DNA from 3 places in the Flavonifractor porci genome. Region 1 is predicted to be linked to each of the others. Evidence: riboswitches for the same ligand, from Rfam matches in the RefSeq annotation. Region 1 holds a riboswitch; each other region holds the start of a gene.
What was found. Region 1 has a riboswitch for cobalamin ahead of WHJ28_RS07425 (ABC transporter substrate-binding protein). Riboswitches for the same ligand answer to the same signal wherever they lie in the genome.
Positions count from the first base shown of each region.

Region 2: it holds a riboswitch for cobalamin, as region 1 does, so the genes downstream of both, WHJ28_RS03035 (energy-coupling factor ABC transporter permease) here and WHJ28_RS07425 (ABC transporter substrate-binding protein) in region 1, are expected to answer to the same signal.
Region 3: it holds a riboswitch for cobalamin, as region 1 does, so the genes downstream of both, cbiD (cobalt-precorrin-5B (C(1))-methyltransferase CbiD) here and WHJ28_RS07425 (ABC transporter substrate-binding protein) in region 1, are expected to answer to the same signal.

Region 1 is NZ_JBBHLB010000006.1:131,871-135,135, forward strand. It holds gene WHJ28_RS07415 (D-alanyl-D-alanine carboxypeptidase family protein) at 1-188, opposite strand, end outside; gene vanG (D-alanine--D-serine ligase VanG) at 185-1,222, opposite strand; cobalamin riboswitch at 1,549-1,739, shown strand; gene WHJ28_RS07425 (ABC transporter substrate-binding protein) at 1,870-2,916, shown strand; gene WHJ28_RS07430 (FecCD family ABC transporter permease) at 2,917-3,265, shown strand, end outside.
Region 2 is NZ_JBBHLB010000002.1:162,232-165,496, forward strand. It holds gene WHJ28_RS03020 (cobyric acid synthase) at 1-37, shown strand, start outside; gene WHJ28_RS03025 (precorrin-8X methylmutase) at 41-688, shown strand; gene WHJ28_RS03030 (sirohydrochlorin cobaltochelatase) at 694-1,479, shown strand; cobalamin riboswitch at 1,460-1,649, shown strand; gene WHJ28_RS03035 (energy-coupling factor ABC transporter permease) at 1,683-2,402, shown strand; gene WHJ28_RS03040 (energy-coupling factor ABC transporter substrate-binding protein) at 2,416-2,712, shown strand; gene cbiQ (cobalt ECF transporter T component CbiQ) at 2,715-3,265, shown strand, end outside.
Region 3 is NZ_JBBHLB010000002.1:146,812-150,076, forward strand. It holds gene WHJ28_RS02940 (cation-translocating P-type ATPase) at 1-794, shown strand, start outside; gene WHJ28_RS02945 (GNAT family N-acetyltransferase) at 797-1,249, shown strand; cobalamin riboswitch at 1,298-1,480, shown strand; gene cbiD (cobalt-precorrin-5B (C(1))-methyltransferase CbiD) at 1,574-2,710, shown strand; gene cobM (precorrin-4 C(11)-methyltransferase) at 2,757-3,265, shown strand, end outside.

The DNA.
Region 1 (3,265 bases):
ATACCCGACGTCCCCCCTACCGCCCGGAGGCAGGCCCTCAGGGCCGCCGCCGCCCGGCGTTCCAGCTGCACCCCGCCCTCCAGCTCCGCCAACTCCGGATTGGCCGGGGCCCGCAGGGGATGGGCGGCGTTGACCAAAATCAGCGGTCCGGTGGAGGTCAGGTCCCGGACCGTCCCCTCCCCCCTCACGGCTCCAGCCCCAGGGCAATGAGGCGGCTCACCAGGGCGGGAAAGTTCAGGCCGATCCCCTTCATCATATTGGGGTAGCGGCTGTGGGCGGTAAAGCCGGGGATGGTGTTGACCTCGTTGAAGTAGATCTCCCCCTCCGGGGTGAGGAACAGGTCCACCCGGGCAAACACCCGACAGTCCAGGGCCTGATAAATGATCCGGGCCGCCTCCTGGATGGCCGCCGCCTGCTCCGGCCGGATGCGGGCGGGACAGTGGATGGCGGAGGTCTTGAGGGTGTACTTCTCCTCGTAGTCAAAGAAGCCCTGGGACAGCTGGATCTCATCCACCAGCCCCACCGTCAGTTCCTCGTTGCCCAGCACGGCGCACCCCACCTCAAAGCCGGGCACCGCCTCCTCCAGTAGGGCCTCCCGGTCGTGCTTCAGTGCCTCCTTTACCGCCTCCACCAGGGCCTCCGGCCCGGTCACCCGGGTGATGCCGAAGGAGGAACCGGCCCGCACCGGCTTGACGAACAGGGGATAGCCCAGGTCCCGGGCCACCCTCTGGAGGTCGGCCTCCCGCCAGTTTCGGTCCACCACCGTCCCCCGGGGAACCTTCACCCCCGCCAGGGCGGCCAGCTTATGGGCCCGGTCCTTGTCCATGCACAGGGCGCTGGCCAGGGTACCGCAGCCGATCACCGGCACCCCCGCCAATTCCAGCAGGCCCTGGAGGGTGCCGTCCTCCCCATTTTTCCCGTGGAGCACCGGGAAGGCCCCGTCAAAATGAAGCCGCGTTCCGGTACCGTCCAGCAGCAGAAGCTCCCCCCGCCCCCGGTCCAGGGAGAGGGTGCAGGGGGTACAGCTTTCCTGCTGCCAGGTATCAGCCTCCATCCGGTCCAGAGGGCCGGTATAGTACAGCCACTGTCCCCAGCGGGTGATGCCCACCAGCAGGGGCGTATAGGCCTCCCGGTCCATATGGCTCACCACGGCATGGGCCGATTGCAGAGAAACGGCATACTCCGTGGAGCAGCCGCCGAAAAGTACCAGAATGGTTTTCATTGTAGATTCCTCCCAACAGGCAAAAACGCCTTGCTTTGATACCGATATGGTACCAAAGCAAGGCGTTTGATGTTTTTGCTTTTTCTTTCCCGCACCCTACAAGTTTCCAAACATTTCTTTCTATTTTCTTACAACAAGGCTCTCATCTCACCTCCCGCCCAGAGCCCCGGCAGCGTCCGAACGCCCTCAGGCAGGGCAAAGGCCAGTCGTCATCCTCCTTGCGGTTCATCCAGGCAAAGATCCTGAGCAGTTTGAAAGCTGCGGCATTTCAGGAAAAAAGTGCATTTTCTTGACAAAAAGCACGACATCCATTAGAATAGGGCCACAATCTATACTACCTTCCAAGTGTCCAGCTTCGGCTGGGTGAAAAGGGAATCGGGTGAAAGTCCCGAGCGATCCGGTCACTGTAAACGGGGAACAAACCGCAGCAGCCATTATCCCGCCCAAACGGGGGACGAGAAGGCGCGGTGCGTGTTGATCCGTAAGCCAGGAAACCTGCTTGGATAGGGGATAGGCATCTTCCGCAGAAAGAGCCCTGTCCAGTGCTGCAGCCCCGGTCAGATCTGGAAGTCCGCTTTCTCTGGAAAGCGGACTTTTTCTCTTTTTTGCGGCTGGCGCATATATCATCACATCAGGAGGAATGTTCTATGAATGGAATCCGCACCGCCGCGTCCCTGCTTGTCGCCTCGGCTTTGGTCCTGTCTCTGGCCGGCTGTTCCGGGGGCACGCCGGCCAGCTCCCCGCCCCCCGCCGGCACAAGTCCCGTCCAAACCGCGGAAACGCCATCGGCGGACGCCCACTACCCGGTCACCATCACCAACTATGACTACGCCGGCCAGCCGGTCACCTACACCTATGAGGCCCCGCCGGAACGGGTGCTGTGCGTCTATCAGGGCTGTATCGAGACCATGATCGCCCTGGGCCTGGAGGATCATGTGCTGGCCTCCTACGGACTGGACAATGAGGTCAAGGAGGAGTGGCAGGCCGGTTTTGCCAACATGAAGTACGACGCTTCCGTTTTCGCCCCCGATCTGGAGACCGTCACCCTGCTGGAACCCGATATGATCTTCTCCTGGGGTTCCTACTTTGGGGACAAAAAACTGGGCGACGTACACAGCTGGAACGAAAAGGGCGTGGCCACCTACATGAACTCCAACACCGTGCCCGGCGGCACCCGCACCCTGGAGCATGAGTACGAGGATATTCTGAACATCGGCAGGATCTTCGGGGCGGAGGATCGGGCCGCAGCCCTGGTGGATGAAATGAAGGGGCAGGTGGAAGCCACCCTGGCCGCCGTGCCGGGACAGCAGCCCCTTCGGGTGGCGGTGGTGGAGCCTGCCGGCGGCAGCATCACCAATTACGGCGCGGACACACTGGCCGGCGATATGGTGCGCGCGCTGGGCGGACAGCTGGCCAAGCCCCAGGGCAGCGACATGGGCAAGGAGGATCTGGTGACCTGTGACCCGGACGTGATCTTTGTGGTCTACATGGCCTATGACGGAGACGACCCCGAGACGGTCAAGGCCGCCCAGCTGGCCGCCATTCAGGACGATCCCGCCTTCGCCAGCCTTTCCGCCGTTCAAAAGGGCCGCGTTCACCTCATCATGCTGGGCGATATGTACGCCAGCGGCCCCCGCACCATTGACGGGCTCAACACCCTGGCCCAGGGGATGTATCCCGGTCTGGAGCTGTAAATGGAGCCCCGGCGGAATGTTCTGGCCCGGCATCCCTGGACCTATCTGGCGGTGTGCGCCGTCCTGCTGGCGGTCCTGCTGGCGTCCCTGCTGGCAGCCGTCAGCCTGGGCACCATGTCCATCCCCCCGGGAGACGTCTACCGGGTGCTGCTGCATGAGCTCTTTGGCCTGGGCGACCCCGCCCGGTGGGGCAGCGGCGGCGTCCATGACGTGGTGTGGTTCATCCGCCTGCCCCGGCTGATCCTGGCCGTGGGCGTGGGAATGGGCCTGGCTGTGTGCGGCGCGGTAATGCAGGCCATTGTCAAAAACCCGCTGGCCGATCCCTATGTGCTGGGGGTATCCTCCGGCG
Region 2 (3,265 bases), on a different contig from region 1:
GGAGCGGATCTACCGCATCCTGAACGGGGAGGAATGATCCATGAAAAAGATAGAGTTGCAGCGGGTGGCCCCCGCTGAGATCGAGGCCAGAAGTATGGAGATCATTGGCCAGGAGCTGGGTGAGCGGGTATTTCCCGCCGACCAGCTGCCGGTGATCAAGCGGGCCATCCACACCAGCGCCGACTTCGACTATGCCGACAATCTGGTGTTCTCTCCTGACGCGGTGGCGGCGGGTATTGCCGCCATCAAGGGGGGCTGCACCATCGTCACCGATACCCAGATGGCCTTCTCCGGGGTCAACAAGAAGGTGCTGGAGAAGTTCGGCGGCAAGGCCGTATGCTTCATGTCCGACCCGGATGTGGCTGCCGAGGCCAAGGCTCGTGGGGAGACCCGGGCCACTGTGTCCATGGAGCGGGCCGCTCAGCTGGAGGGCCCTCTGGTGCTGGCCATCGGCAACGCCCCCACTGCTCTGGTGCGGATTTGCGAATTGATCGAAGAGGGGAAGATGGCCCCCGCCCTGGTGATCGGCGTGCCGGTGGGCTTTGTCAACGTGGTGGAGAGCAAGGAGCTGCTCCTCACCATGGATATCCCCCACATCGTGGCCCGGGGCCGCAAGGGAGGCAGCAATGTGGCCGCCGCCATCTGCAACGCCCTGCTCTACCAGGCCAGCAACAACGTACGGGAGTGAAGGATATGAATAGACAAGCCCTTCTGGCGGTGTCCTTCGGCACCAGCCACCGGGACACCCTGGAAAAGACCATCGCCGCCATTGAGAAGGCCCTGGCCGCCGCCTTTCCGGAGCGCACCCTGCGCCGGGCCTTCACCAGCGGTATGATTTTAAGAAAGCTGGAGCGGGAGGGTACCCACATCGACGACGTGCCCGCCGCCCTGGAGAAGCTGGCGGCGGAGGGATACACCGACGTGCTGGTCCAGCCCACCCACATCATGAACGGCGATGAGTACGACAAGATGATGGACCTGGCCACCCCTTTTGAAGACCGGTTTGAGAAGCTGACCTTTGGCCGCCCCTTGCTCACCGAGACCGGGGACTACCTGGACGCGGTGCAGGCTCTGCTCCATAATCTGCCGGAGGCGGAGGAGGGCAAGGCCATCCTCTACATGGGCCACGGCACCGAGCACTTTGCCAACTCCTGTTACGCCCTGCTGGAGTATGTGTTCCGGGATATGGGCCGGAAGGATGTGGTCATCGGCACGGTGGAAGGCTACCCCGGGTTCGGGGAGGCGGCGCGCCGTATCCAAGAACTGGGCGCCACAAAGGTGGAGCTGCGCCCCCTGATGATCGTGGCGGGCGACCACGCCAAAAACGATCTGGCGGGGGAGGAGGAGGATTCCTGGAAGTCCCTGCTGGAGCAGAAGGGCTACGCCGTCAACTGTGTGCTCCAGGGCCTGGGGGAGTTTCCCAGCATCCAGGCCCTCTTTGTCAAGCACGCCGGAGAGGCCAAACAACTCCAGGCGTAAGCCTGTTTTGCATAGAGGGCCGGGAAAAGGGAAGCCGGGTGGAAATCCCGCGCAGTCCCGCTGCCGTAAGAGAAGAGCCGCCGGGCACCATGTCACTGGGGAAACCTGGGAAGACGCACGGCGGCAGAGAGGCTCAAGCCGGAAAACCTTGCCCGGCCCGGCAATCCAAACGCCTACGAGTGATAGGAAAGGATGAAACGACTATGAGAACTCTGACTGCCAACAAAACCGTCCGCGCCGCGGCGGTGCTGGTGGGGCTGCTGGGTCTGATGACCATGAGCGCCTCCGCCATGCACATTGCCGAAGGTATGCTGCCCGTGCCCTGGGCCATCGGCTGGGGCGCGGTGTGTGTGCCCTTCCTGGTGGCCGGCTTCTTCTCCATCAAGAAGAAGATCGACCAGGCCCCCCGGGCCAAGATCCTGCTGGCCATGTGCGGCGCCTTCGCCTTCGTGCTGTCCGCCCTGAAGATCCCCTCGGTGTCCGGCTCCTGCTCCCACCCCACCGGTGTGGGCCTGGGCGCCATCCTGTTCGGGCCCCTGGTCATGACGGTGCTGGGACTGATCGTGCTTCTCTTCCAGGCCCTGCTGCTGGCCCACGGCGGCCTCACCACCCTGGGCGCCAACGTATTCTCCATGGCCATTGCCGGGCCCATCGTGTCCTGGCTGGTCTATAAGCTGCTGCGGAAGGTCAAGGCTCCCGCCGCTGTGGCGGTGTTTGCCGCCGCCGCCCTGGGCGACCTCTTCACCTATGTGGTCACCTCGGTACAGCTGGGGGTCATCAACGGCGGCATGGTGAAGTTCCTTACCATCTTCGCCGTCACCCAGGTACCGCTGGCCATTGCCGAGGGCCTGCTCACCGTGGTGATCTTCAACGTGCTGGAGAAGTACAGCAAGACCGAGCTCCATGAGCTGCAGGTGCTGTAAGGAGGGGATGGATATGAAAGTTTGGCAGAAAAATTTGATTTTGATCCTGTTGGTGGTGGTCATCGCCGCCGTGCCCCTGTGGCTGCTGCCCAACGCCGAGTTCGGCGGAGCCGACGGCCAGGCTGAGGAGGCCATTATGGAGCTCAACCCCGACTATGAGCCCTGGTTTGAGCCCATTCTGGAGCCCGCCAGCGGCGAGGTGGAGTCCATGCTCTTCGCTCTCCAGGCCGCCATCGGCGCCGGTGTGGTGGGCTTTATTCTGGGCCGCATCACCAAGAAGCCGGACGGGAAAGAGAAAGGAACGAACTGACCATGGGCACCGACCGCTACGCCTATCAGTCCCGCCTGCGGCGGGTGTCCCCCATGCCCAAGCTGCTGCTGACGGTGGTCGCCCTGGTGATTTGCCTGTGCTGCGACAGCGTGGCGGTGGGCCTGTTTACCCTGGTTCTGATGGGGGTGCTTATTACCGCCCTGGGGGGACTGCCCCCCAGGGTGTACCTCCATTTTCTCAAGGTGCCGCTGATCTTCCTGGTCATCGGCTGCCTTACCATCGTGGCGGGGGCCTATCCTGCCGGGACAGAGATGGTGGCCGCCATTCCGGTGGGCGACAGCTTGTGGGGCTTTACCATGGATGGCCTTTGGCTGGGCGGGCGCATTTTCTGCAAGGCCCTGGGGGCGGTGGGATGTATGTACTTTCTCTCTCTCAATACCCCCGTTACCGACCTGACCATGGCCCTGGAGAAGCTCCATGTGCCAAAGCTGCTGGTGGAGCTGATGGAGCTCATCTACCGCTTCATCTTCGTGCTGGCTGAGACGGCTTCCAACATCCGCACCGCCCAGGATTCCCGGCTGGGCTACCGGGG
Region 3 (3,265 bases), on a different contig from region 1:
CCCTCCAGCGGGCGGGTCACACCGTGGCCATGACGGGCGACGGTGTTAACGACGTACTGGCCCTGAAGGATGCCGATTGCGGCATTGCTATGGCCTCCGGAGCGGAAGCCGCCTGCCATGCCGCCCAGCTGGTGCTTCTCAACTCCGACTTTGCCGCTATGCCCAAGGTGGTGGCCGAGGGGCGGCGGGTCATCAACAACATCCAGCGGGCCGCCGCCCTCTATCTGGTGAAAAATATCTTCTCCTTCTTCCTGTCCATCATCTCTCTGTTTGCCACCTTCCCCTACCCGGTAACACCGCTGCAGATCTCCTTCCTCAGTGCCGTTACCATCGGCGTACCCTCTCTCTTCCTGGCTCTGGAGCCTAACCACGCGCTGGTGAAGGGAAAATTTTTGACCAATGTGTTCCGGGCGGCTCTGCCCGGCGGCCTTACCGACCTGCTCATCGTGCTGGGGCTGGAGGCTTTCTATCTGGCCTTCGGCTTTACCACCGCCGAGCTGTCTACCATGTCCACCATTCTGCTGGTGGTCATCGGCCTGCTGGTGCTCTATCAGGTGTGTAAGCCCTTCGATTGGAAGCGGCGGGTGCTGATGATCGCCATGTCTGCCTCCTCCGCGGTGGCTATTATCTGGTTCGGAGCCAGCTTCGGCCTGAGCCAGCTGACCATTCAGTCCTTCCTGGTACTGGTGGTGTTCCTGGGTCTGTCCTACCCGGTGATGAACGTGCTGCTGAAGGTATGTCAGTACGGCGCCCTGCTGTGGGATAAGGCCAGACACATGAGGGACCGCACATGAGTCTGACAATACGGTCCTACCGTCCGTCAGACTGCCCCATTCTGGCAGAGCTCTTCTACCAGACGGTCCATGGGGTATGCGGGCGGGACTATACGCCGGAGCAACTGGATGCCTGGGCCGACGGACAGGTGGATCTGGCGGCCTGGGACGCCTCCTTTCAGGCCCACACCACTCTGGTGGCGGAGTGGGACGGGAGGATTGCCGGCTTTGCCGACCTGACCGGCGATGGCTATCTGGACCGGCTCTATGTCCATAAGGATCTCCAGGGCCGGGGAGTCGCCACCGCCCTGTGCGACAGCCTGCCCGGCGCCCGGCTGACCCACGCCTCCCTCACTGCCCGGCCCTTTTTTGAACGCCGGGGCTGGGAGGTGGAGCGGGAGCAGCAGGTAGAACGCCATGGGATCAAATTGACCAATTTCGTTATGGTGCGGCAGCCGCCTTGTGAGTCCGTTTGACAAGAAATTACCTTTACTTTTCCCTCGCGCCCTGCTATAATGAGCGGAGAATTGAAGCGTATCCGCAGTTGCGGCAGTGCCGCCAAGGGGGAAGCCGGTGGAAATCCGGCGCAGTCTTACCTCTACTGTAAGCGTGGACGAAGGCGCAGAGACCATTGGCCGATGGGGCTGAGAAGGTGCGCCGGAGGAGGAAGCGCAAGCCAGGAAACCCGCTGCAGGGATACCGTATTGCGTAGCTCTGAGGTGGAGAGGTGCGGCATTTTTTGGATTGAAAAGCCCTCCCCGACATGGGGAGGGCTTTTTTGACGCAGAGGAGGCGGTTTGGTGCTGGAAGTGTATATCCCGGTGGGGAACAAGAGGCTGCGCTGCGGCTATACCACCGGTACCTGTGCCGCCGCCGCTACAGCCGGGGCGGTCCGGCTGCTGCTCACCGGGCAGAGTCTGCCCGCTGTCCGTATTGAGACCCCGGCAGGGATTCCAGTAGAGGTCGAGCTGCTGGAGCACGCCGCCGGAACCGGCTGGGCCAGCTGCGCAGTCCGGAAGGACGGCGGGGACGACCCGGATGTGACAAACGGCACCCGGATCTTTGCCCGGGCGGAAAAGACCAACACCCCGGGCGTCACCATCGACGGCGGTACCGGCGTGGGCCGGGTGACCCGGCCCGGACTGGACCAGCCGGTAGGCGCGGCCGCTATCAACTCCACCCCCCGGCGGATGATCCGGCAGCAGGCGGAGGAGGAGATGGCCAGGGCCGGCTATGCCGGCGGGCTGGCCATCTCCATCTCAGTGCCGGAGGGGGAGGCCCTGGCGGGGCGCACCTTCAACCCGCGGCTGGGCATTGAGGGGGGCATCTCCATCCTGGGTACCAGCGGCATCGTCCGCCCCATGAGCGAGGCCGCCCTCATCGACTCCCTCTATCTGGAGCAGGATATGGCCCGCGTCGCCGGAGTGACCGATTTGCTGGTCACCCCCGGCAACTACGGGGATACCTTTGCGGAACAGACTTTGAGGTTGGACCTGACCCATCGCTGCACCTGCAGCAACTACCTGGGCCACGCCATCGACTACGCCGCCGGGCTGGGCTTCCGGTCCTTCCTGCTGGTGGGCCACCTGGGCAAGCTGATCAAGGTGGCGGCGGGAAGCATGAACACCCACTCCAAGGTGGCCGACGGCCGGCGGGAGACCCTCACCGCCCACGCCGCTCTGGCGGGCGGAAGCCCGGCGCTGCTGAAAGCCCTCTTTGCCTGCCCTACTACCGATGCGGGGGTGGAGCTGCTGAAGGAGGTCGGGCTGCTGGAGCCGGTGATGGCCTCCATTGCCCAGGCCCTGGAGGAGGTATTGCACCACCGGGCCGGGCCCGACCTGGCCATTGAGGCGGTGTTCTTCTCCAACCAGTATGGACTGCTGGGACAGACAGCGGGAGCTGATAAACTGCTTGCCCTGCATCAACATCAATCGTAGGGGCGACCTTTATGGTCGTCCGCCGATACAGATAGGAGTTTCGATTATGGTACATTTCATCGGCGCGGGCCCCGGCGGGGCCGATCTCATCACCGTGCGGGGAGCCAAGCTGCTGGGGGAGGCGGATGTCATCATCTACGCCGGTTCCCTGGTAAACCCCGCTCTGCTGGATTATAAAAAGGAAGGCTGCCAGGTCTACGACAGCGCCAAGATGACCCTGGAAGAGGTTATCGAGGTGATACGGCAGACCGAGGCCAGGGGGGGCACCACCGTCCGGCTCCATACCGGCGACCCCTCCCTGTACGGCGCTCACCGGGAACAGATGGATGAGCTGGACAAACTGGGCATTGCCTACGATGTGACTCCCGGCGTGTCCTCCTTCTCCGGAGCCGCCGCAGCCCTCTGCGCGGAGTATACTCTGCCTGATGTATCACAGTCGGTTATCATCACCCGCATGGCGGGCCGCACTCCGGTGCCCGAGGGAGAGCAGCTGCGCAAGATGGCCTCCCACGGCTGCACCATGGTGCTCTTCCTGTCCACCGGCCTGCTGGAGCA